3 regions of the Agarivorans sp. 2_MG-2023 genome follow, and region 3 is predicted to be linked to each of the others. Evidence: predicted binding sites of a transcription regulator. Region 3 holds the regulator's gene; each other region holds the start of a gene.
The links. The regulator FliA, encoded in region 3, starts transcription of late flagellar genes. The targets are predictions, from matches to a motif close to CTAAAGNTNNNNNNNNNNNNGCCGATA.
Positions count from the first base shown of each region.

Region 1: a site for FliA is predicted at 901-927, ahead of Q4549_RS08550 (flagellin). Genes of this name have one in related genera too.
Region 2: a site for FliA is predicted at 1,877-1,903, ahead of Q4549_RS18240 (DUF5610 domain-containing protein). Genes of this name have one in related genera too.

Region 1 covers NZ_JAUORQ010000004.1:332,023-335,176, reverse strand. Annotated here, with positions in the region: gene Q4549_RS08555 (flagellin) at 1-520, shown strand, start outside; gene Q4549_RS08550 (flagellin) at 1,075-1,890, shown strand; gene Q4549_RS08545 (flagellar protein FlaG) at 1,970-2,392, shown strand; gene fliD (flagellar filament capping protein FliD) at 2,414-3,154, shown strand, end outside.
Region 2 covers NZ_JAUORQ010000014.1:3,808-6,961, reverse strand. Annotated here, with positions in the region: gene Q4549_RS18255 (DUF1422 family protein) at 1-179, shown strand, start outside; gene Q4549_RS18250 (hypothetical protein) at 332-505, opposite strand; gene trmA (tRNA (uridine(54)-C5)-methyltransferase TrmA) at 686-1,789, opposite strand; gene Q4549_RS18240 (DUF5610 domain-containing protein) at 1,936-3,111, shown strand.
Region 3 covers NZ_JAUORQ010000009.1:69,743-72,896, reverse strand. Annotated here, with positions in the region: gene flhF (flagellar biosynthesis protein FlhF) at 1-143, shown strand, start outside; gene Q4549_RS14560 (MinD/ParA family protein) at 133-1,026, shown strand; gene Q4549_RS14555 (RNA polymerase sigma factor FliA) at 1,019-1,738, shown strand; gene cheY (chemotaxis response regulator CheY) at 1,866-2,249, shown strand; gene Q4549_RS14545 (protein phosphatase CheZ) at 2,263-3,003, shown strand; gene Q4549_RS14540 (chemotaxis protein CheA) at 3,015-3,154, shown strand, end outside.

The sequences.
Region 1 (3,154 bases), on a different contig from region 3:
AGATGGTATTAACAACTCTGACGACAGACTTGCATTGCAAGCAGAGGTCTCCCAGCTTAAGGCAGAAATTAGCCGAGTTGGAACAACCACTAAGTTTGGTAACATCACTCTATTGGATGGCCAATATAACGAAAACTTCTTGGTAGGCGCAAACGCTGGAGAAAATATTGCGGTAACTATTGCGACTACCGTGAGCCAGGCTGGTCTAGGTATCGCTGCATTGGCTGTTACAAGTCCTGCAGCTGCAAGCGCTGCTATGGCTGCCATTGATTCAGCGGTTAAAACCATTGATGCCGAACGCGCTCAATTAGGTGCTGTTCAAAATCGGTTCCAGTCTACCATACGTAACTTGTCTAACATCTCAGAGAACGTAACGGCAGCTCGTTCGCGTATTAAAGATACTGATTTTGCAAAAGAAACTGCAGAATTAACTCGAAACCAGATACTGCAACAGACTTCTACGACGATTTTGGCTCAAGCGAACCAACGTCCTCAAGCTGCGTTGTCACTACTGGGATAATAAAAAAGAAAAGGACGGTGGGGGTTCAATCCACCGTCCTCATACTGTAATCGCGCAATTAGTACTCTTAGGAGGCTCAATTCCATACCAATAATAAGTTGCGCTTTAGTTTCGCTCTCAATCTCCTATCGTTTCGAGCGATACGGTCAAGTGATGTATACTCACTTGACCTTTTTTCGCAGCGGTTCAGACTGCACGAATAATAAAGCAATGCTTGTGCCAAGTTTTAGTGACAGATAATTGGCATCAAATAATTAAACTTTTAGTTAAAAACTCTATCTTTAGTCTGGTTCACACAGTGTTATTTTCCGTTACAAAGCCTTTGATAGCAAGGCTTGCCGCAAAAGCGGCAAATTATTTCCGTTTTTTCCTCTTTTTCCCTAAAGCTTTTCCTAGGCTTGCCGCTAACTAATATGAAGTTATTAAAACTTTAGTCCATTTCTAAGTTGTCTTGGTTTTCGGTTCATTAACCAGGGGTTCAACAACTAACAGATGGTTTTGATCGTCCTGACACAGTTCAATCAGGATGAGCGATTTCTTAGGAGGCTCAAATTATGGCATTAGTTGTCAACACCAATGTGTCGTCATTGAACGCACAACGTCAGTTATCTAGTTCTGGTGGTATGTTAGATACTGCTTATCAACGTCTAAGCTCTGGTTTTCGAATTAACAGTGCAAAAGATGATGCAGCTGGTCTACAAATCTCTAACCGCATGACTTCACAGATCCAAGGTCTTGATCGCGCTGTGATGAATGCTCAAGATGGTATTTCGGTTGCGCAAACAGCTGAGGGTGCTATGGATGAAGTGACTAACATGCTTCAACGTATGCGGACTTTAGCCGTTCAGTCGCAAGATGGTATTAACAACAGTGATGACCGCGCCGCGCTTAACGCTGAAGTTAGTCAACTTAAAGCTGAGATTAGCCGAGTTGGTACAACAACTAAGTTTGGTGGAACTGCTCTTTTAGACGGTTCATATAGCTCAAACTTCCTAGTTGGAGCTAATGCCGGTGAGAATATTCTTGTATCAATTGGCCAAACTATTTCGCAAGCTGGTTTAGGTATTACTGGAGCAAGTGTAGGCACAGCAGCAGCAGCTAGTGCGGCTATGGCAAGCATTGATTCAGCGATTAAAGCAGTAGATTCAGAGCGAGCGAGTTTAGGTGCGGTTCAAAACCGCTTCCAATCTACAATTCGTAACTTGTCTAACATCTCAGAGAATATTTCTGGTGCTCGTTCGCGAATTAAAGACACAGATTTTGCGAAAGAAACTGCAGACCTAACTAAGGCTCAGATTCTACAGCAAACCAGTACTTCGATTCTTGCTCAAGCAAACCAACGCCCACAGGCTGCGTTAGCTCTAGTTTAATCGGCAAAAATAGTGAAGAAAGACGCAGCCACACTTATACTGTATAAGTGTGGCTTGCTTTGTTTAAGGAGTCTGGAATATGGATAACAGTGTAAGTTCAATATCCACCTCGACAGCTACATCCGGTCAACCTGCAAATCAGGAGCCCAACTTAAGTGCTGCTGACAAGATGGAAGTGGCACAAATATCGCTTCAAAAAGAGCAACAAAAGGTAAAAGCACAACAAGAAGCTGAGCAAGAGAAACGTCAAGATGAGGATAAGACTCAAATAGATGACGTAGTTGCCTCTCTAAACCAGTTACTTGAGGTACAAGACAGGGATGTAAAGTTTGTAGTAGATGAACGAGATGGTCAGTTCTTCACATCGGTGCTAAATAGAAGCACTGACGAGCTCATTCGTGAAATTCCTACAGAAGAGTATCGTCAATTGGAAGAACGGTTGAAAAAGTTTCAAGATGCCATTGGCCAAACAACTGGCTTATTTGTAGATCAATTGGTGTAACTAATATACGAGTAAAATATTATGACAGGAATAACAGCGGCGGGTATTGGTAGCGGATTAGATTTAGAAGCACTTATTGAAGTATCTATTAATGCTGAACGCGCTGGTAAAGATGCTCGTTTGGAGAAAACTAAAGCCACCTTAGATGTTACTTTGTCTGCGGTCGGTTCTGTTAAATCTGCTTTAAGTTCCTTTCTTAGTATTCTCGAAAAAGCTAAAGAACAATCAACCTTTATTCCTAGGGTTGCTACTACAGGTGAATCTGAAGGCAATGAATCAATTATTGTTGATTTGGACGAAGGTGCCACAAACGGTAATTATTCAATTGAAGTTCAGCAACTTGCAGGAGGCTCCTCTCTTACATCCATTGACTCTACAGCAAATGGCGGAACCCCACTGTATTCAAGCGAAAACGATGTGGTGTCTACTACTGCGGGACAAATGACTTTTGCTACGGCTAACGGTGAAAGTTTTGTCTTAGATGTTGAAGCCGGGACAACTCTTAAGCAGTTAAGAGAAAAAATAAATGATGCGGAAGATAACTTTGGGGTCAGTGCCAACCTTATTGATACTGGTTCAGAGATTCGCCTAGCGATATCTTCAGAAGAAACTGGAGATGGTAATACTCTAACGGTAACAAATACTGGCTCTAACCCTGAACTTGATAATTTTACCAATGCTGGTGGAAAAATGAGTGTGATTGACGCATCGTCCGCGAAAATTACCATTGACGGAATTGAAGCAACCAGCAGCACTAACAAT
Region 2 (3,154 bases), on a different contig from region 3:
AAGATCTTAGCGAAGACTCTCCGCTGATGGGAGTCGCGGCCTTTTTGTTAGGTGCATTAGGCTATTCGGCTATGCTACGGGCGCAGTTTCCAGACATAGGTAGTAACTTAGTGTTGTTGCTGATTTGCCTGTTTATTGGCTTATGGTTAATGTTCAAACTCGGCGGTTTTAAGCGTTAGTTTAGGTTTGGTTGCTTGGCTTTATTGGTTTGTTGCAGGTAGGTCTACCAGTCGCTTTGTAACCAGTATCGCCTGCCTTTTGAGCATAGGATAAACCCGTTCACAACCCAAAATCTCCGGTACTTTGCCGTTGGTGGCTACCAAGCCTTCACCTATTGATAAGGCAGTGGAGCAGCAACCGTTTTAATGCGCTTGCATAGCTGCTGGCTGTTTAGCGAATTTATCGGCGCTTTGTTGGTTACCAATGTACTAATCGGCATTATTCCCGCGAACCAAGTATTTTTTCCTTGAAAGAGCCCTCGCTGGTCTTGTTGTGCATCACTCATACTACCCAATCTACCCTCTGCTTTGTCACTCCAATATAGGGTGTACCCGCAGGTTCTGTCGCTAAGCAAAAAAAGCTGAATATAGTGAGTAGATTAGCAAAAGGGCAAGGGTGCATAAGCAGAGGGAGTTATATAAAGCAACAGCGATTAAGATGCATTAATCGCTGCTGTTGGCTGGGTTTAACGGCGTTGTAAGTAAACGCCAACCTCTATGTGGTCGGTATAAGGGAACTGATCGAACAAAGCCCAATGGCTAATCTGGTGAGTTTTACTGAGTTCGCCAAGGTTGTTGTACAAGGTATTAGGGTTACAAGAAATGTACACAATGTTGTCGTAAGCTTGCACCATGCCTAACGTAGCGTCGTCTAGTCCGGCACGTGGTGGGTCAACCAAAATGGTATCGCATTGATAACTACTTAAATCCACATCGGCTTCTTGTAAGCGGCGAAACTCTCGCTCACCCAACATCGCTTGGGTAAATTCTTCTGCAGACAAACGTAAAATTTTCACGTTATCTATTTGATTCACTTTTATATTGTATTGCGCAGCCTGCACCGAGGGTTTGGCGATTTCGGTGGCCAGTACTCGATTAAAGTTTTTAGCCAGCGCCAGTGAGAAGTTACCATTGCCGCAATACAGCTCCAGCAAGTCACCTTGGCTAGCGCGAGTGGTGTTTTGCGCCCAATCTAGCATGTGCTGATTCACTACTGCATTAGGTTGGGTGAAGCTATTTTCTATTTGTTGATAAACAATCTCTTCGCCATTTACCGTTAACACTTCATCGACGCGATCATCGCTTAAGCACATTTTTTGTTTGCGAGAGCGACCAATTAATTGAATTGAGAACTGCTGGCTCAGTTCGGCTTTAAGCTGTTCTGCTGCTGTGCGCCAGCTTTCATCTATCGGCTTATGATAGAGGAGGCTAACTATCACTTCGCCACTTAAGGTTGACAGAAAATCTACCTGGAACAACTTGTGGCGCAATAGCGTGTTGCTTTTTAGCTTTTCAACCAATAACGGCATCAGCTGATTGATGATCTCACTCGCTGGTGGAAAAGTGTCTACCCTAAACTTCTGCTTGGTCTTTTGATCAAACATAATGTAATAGAGGTCGTCGCCCTCGTGCCATACGCGAAACTCGGCGCGCATACGGTAGTGTTTCGTCGGAGATGCGAACACACTTGGCTCGGGTGGAGAAAACTCGGCAAATTGTTCGCGACGTTTAGCGACTTTCTCGGCCAAGAGTTCTTGGTACTGTTCTGGGTAGTATGCGATAGCGCTCATGGCCGCTCCTGTGTTCTAGCAAGGAGCGCAATTTAAAGGCGCATGGCTTGCTTGTCCAGTTTATCTACAATAATAGTGATAAAATTTCTAAAGTTTTAAATTTGGTCGCCGATAAGCTGTGACTAGGGTAAATCCATGGAGGCTTTATGAACGAACTTAATGGCTTGGGTAAAACACCCGTGCAGCAATATGCCGAGCGCTTATTGCAACAGTCTGCGCCGGCGATCGAGAAAAGGAATAATCTCGCCGACGACAAGGCAAGCCTAAATCAACAAGGCGCTGTAGCCAGCCATGTATTGTTGAGTTCAATAGAAAAACACACTTTGTCGATGGCCACTGGCGGCGTTAGCTTACCTAAGCCGCAGCAAGTGAGTGTGTTTGATGCCGAAGAAGTGGCGAGAAATGTACTTAACTTTGTTGCTAGCTCTTTATATAGCGCAAAGCAATCTGGGATGTCGGAAGATAAATTGGCCGAGATGATGGCTCAAGCCCGTAAAGGTGTAGATATTGGCTTTGAAGGCGCTCGAGAAGAGCTAAGTGATGCGGGGATCCTTAACGAAGAGCTCGAGAAAGGCATCGATAAAAGTTACGACTTGATTCAAGACGGCCTAGAGAAAATAGAAGAGGGTGATTACGAGATTCAATCAGCACCTATTGCCAGCCAATTAGCCATGTCTAGTTCGCAATCTGCCAGCATGCAGTTAGAAACAGCGGAAGGCGATAAGGTCACTATTAGTTACGGCTCGCAATTAGCGGCAAGTTATAGCGAAAGTGGTTCGTCCTATCAGGCATCATTTGCGTCTCAGCAGCAATTTAGCTTCTCTGTTGAAGGTGATTTAAATGAAGATGAACTGGCAGCGATAGCCGATCTAATTAAGCAAGTCGACGAAGTGGGTCAGCAGTTCTTCTCTGGCGACTTAGATAAAGCCTTTGATCAAGCGCTAACGATTGGCTTTGATGAGCAGCAGCTAGTGGGCTTTGCGGTCAATTTTCAGCAGCAACAAAGTGTCGCGGTGAGCCAAGCTTATCAGCAGGCCGATGACAAAGCGGCTGGTGGATCCGATTTAGTGCCCGATCTCAGCCAGTTCTTAAGTTCTTGGCAAGATATTCAAGCTAAAGTGAGCGCGTTGTTTGCTCAGCCTGAGTCTACAACAGAAACCTTACTTGCTGGTATTTTACCGGTGTCTAGCCCAAGTGAAGAGAATGACAAGCAAGCTGATATAGAACGCTTTAAAGGTTTCGCCGACAGAATGGCTGAGGCCTTGGCTATGTTTAATAACACTTCGCCTAATCAAGCGAACGAAAACGCCAATATTAGTTAATTTCATGTAGAGAAAAAGCCAGCCATTTTGTGCTATTAATCAC
Region 3 (3,154 bases):
ATGGCCAGCAAGTGCCAGAAGATATTGCAGTTGCCGAGCCAACCAAGTTAATTGAGCAAGCGCTGTCAGTAATTGATACTCAGTCTCAGCAACATTTCTGGTTTAGTGAAACCGAACAGCAGAAGGTTTCAGATGTATTCTAAAGACAACGAATTTGATCAAGCTAGCGGCTTAAGAATGATGCAACAAAAAAATAATGTGAAAGTTATCGCTGTAACCGGTGGTAAAGGTGGTGTTGGTAAAACCAACGTTACCCTAAATATGGGCATTGCTATGGCAGCCCAAGGTAAGCGTGTAATGGTGCTGGATGCCGACTTAGGCTTGGCAAATGTAGATGTACTATTAGGCCTACGCGTAACCAAAAACTTATCGCATGTACTATCTGGCGAGTGCACATTAGATGAAGTGCTCGTAAAGGGGCCTAACGGTATTTTAATCGCCCCGGCAACTTCTGGTACCCAATCAATGGTTGAATTGAGCCCAGCAGAGCATGCAGGATTGATTCGCGCATTCAGTAGCTTGAAAACCCCCATTGATATATTGCTGGTAGATACTGCCGCTGGTATTTCCGATATGGTGCTGAGCTTTGCTAAAGCCTCACAGGATATCTTGGTCGTGGTTTGTGATGAACCCACATCGATTACTGATGCGTATGCTTTGATTAAACTATTGTCTAACAAGCACGGCGTATACAAATTTAAAGTAGTGGCAAACATGGTTCGTAGTCTAAGAGAAGGCCAAGAACTGTTTGCTAAACTCACTCGTGTTACCGATCGCTTTTTAGACGCCACCTTAGAACTCGTATCGTGTATTCCATACGACAACAATGTTCGACTCGCTGTACGTAAACAGCGTGTCGTGGTTGAAGCGTATCCTAAATCTCCCGCTTCTTTAGCTTTTCGCTCTTTAGCGAGTAAAGGAGCTACTTGGCCGATTCCGGAACAAGCAGGTGGCCATTTGGAATTCTTCATCGAGAATCTTCTCGAATTCGGACAACGTAAAAATAGAGAACAGCTTAGTGAATAAAGTTGCCGCTTATGCCAGCGCTAGTGACACTAATGTGTTGGTGGAACGCCATGCAAATTTGGTAAAACGGATAGCGCACCATTTAATGGCGCGCCTGCCGGCTAGCGTAATTGTTGATGATCTGATTCAGTCTGGAATGATTGGTCTTATCGAAGCTGCGCGTAATTTTGATGGTACCAAAGGTGCGAGTTTCGAAACCTATGCCGGGATCCGTATTCGTGGCTCAATGCTTGACGAAATTCGTCGTGGTGACTGGGTACCACGTTCTGTGCATAAAAACAGCCGCGCTATCAGTGAAGCTATTAACGCAGTTGAAAAAGAAAAGAATGGTGATGCCAAAGATGCTGAGGTTGCTGCTAAGCTGGGTGTAAGCCTAAGCGAATATCATTCAATGTTGTCTGACGTAAACTGTGGCCGAATTCTTGGTATTGAAGATCTTGGCGTGAGCGAAGATGTTATTTCTAGTGATGAAAGTCGCGAGCAAAATCGACCATTTGAAGGCTTTGCTAATCAACGCTTTCAACAATCGCTAGCCGATTGCATTAAAGGCTTACCAGAGCGCGAAGCGCTAGTATTGTCGCTATATTATGACGAAGAACTTAACCTTAAAGAAATTGGCGAAGTATTAACCGTAAGCGAGTCAAGAGTCAGTCAAATACATAGCCAAGCGCTTGCTCGAGTGAAAACTCGAATGCGAGATTGGACACAATAGAGAAATTCATCCTTACAAATATGATAAAAGATGGACTAAAATTGTGTTTATTAAGGCATAATATCTTTATTACATAAATTTTTAGCCCGTTTTGAGGCTTGCAAAACATCCTGTTGGGGGACGTACCTTGGATAAAAATATGAAAATTCTGGTTGTTGATGATTTTTCAACAATGAGAAGGATTATTAAAAACCTACTTAGAGATTTAGGTTTCAACAATACTCACGAAGCTGATGACGGTAATACTGCGTTGCCAATGCTTAAAGGTGGGGACTTCGAATTTGTAGTGACCGATTGGAACATGCCGGGTATGGAAGGCATTGATTTATTAAAGAATATTCGTGCCGACGAAAGCTTGTCTCATTTACCTGTGTTAATGGTTACGGCAGAAGCGAAACGCGAACAGATTATTGAAGCCGCGCAAGCCGGCGTAAATGGTTATATTGTAAAACCTTTCACAGCTGCCACACTAAAAGAGAAGCTAGATAAGATTTTCGAAAGATTACAATAATAAAGGAAGATGTGTGAGCACTGATACTCCGATCATCTCATTAGCCGATGCCAAAGCTTTGGTGTTGCTACTTGAAGAAGGAAACGTCTCCGAGGCGAATCAATTTGTCAGTGAGCTGTGTGCTCCTAAGGCCAACCTGTTGTTTGACAAAGTTGGTCAGCTCACACGTCAACTTCACGATTCATTAAATGATTTCAAGCTAGATATTCGTATTAATGAATTGGCTAATCAGGAAATACCTGATGCAAAAGAGCGGTTAAACTATGTAATAGAGATGACCGACCAAGCCGCTAATAAGACCATGGATGCGGTTGAATCTGGCCTCCCTATTGCCGATCAATTAACCAGTGAAATCAACAATATTATGCCTGTTTGGCAAAGTTTGATGGAACGAAGAATTGAAATTGGCCAATTTAAAGCGCTATGTCACCAAATCGATATTTTCCTTAATAGTTCTTCAGCAAATGCCGATAAACTACGAAGTATGTTAACTGAAATATTGATGGCTCAAGATTTTCAAGACTTAACTGGGCAAATGATTCGTAAAGTAATCACCTTAGTTCAAGAAGTTGAAGAAAGTTTAGTGGAAATGCTGACCTTGTTTGGCAATGATAAAGCTGAAGTTATAGAGAAAAAAGCTCCTGCAAAATCGGCCATTGAAGCCGAAGGGCCAATATTAAATAAAGAGCAAAGGGATGACGTTGTTAACGATCAAGATGATGTTGATGACCTGTTATCTAGTTTAGGATTTTAAGGGAGTAGCGCATGTCGTTTGATGTAGATGAAGACATCTTACAAGACTTTCTCGTAGAAGCGGCGGAGATCCTTGAGCAGCTGTCTGAACAGTTGGTTGATTTAGAGAAACGTCCAGATGATAGTGACTTATTAAATGCTATCTTTCGCGG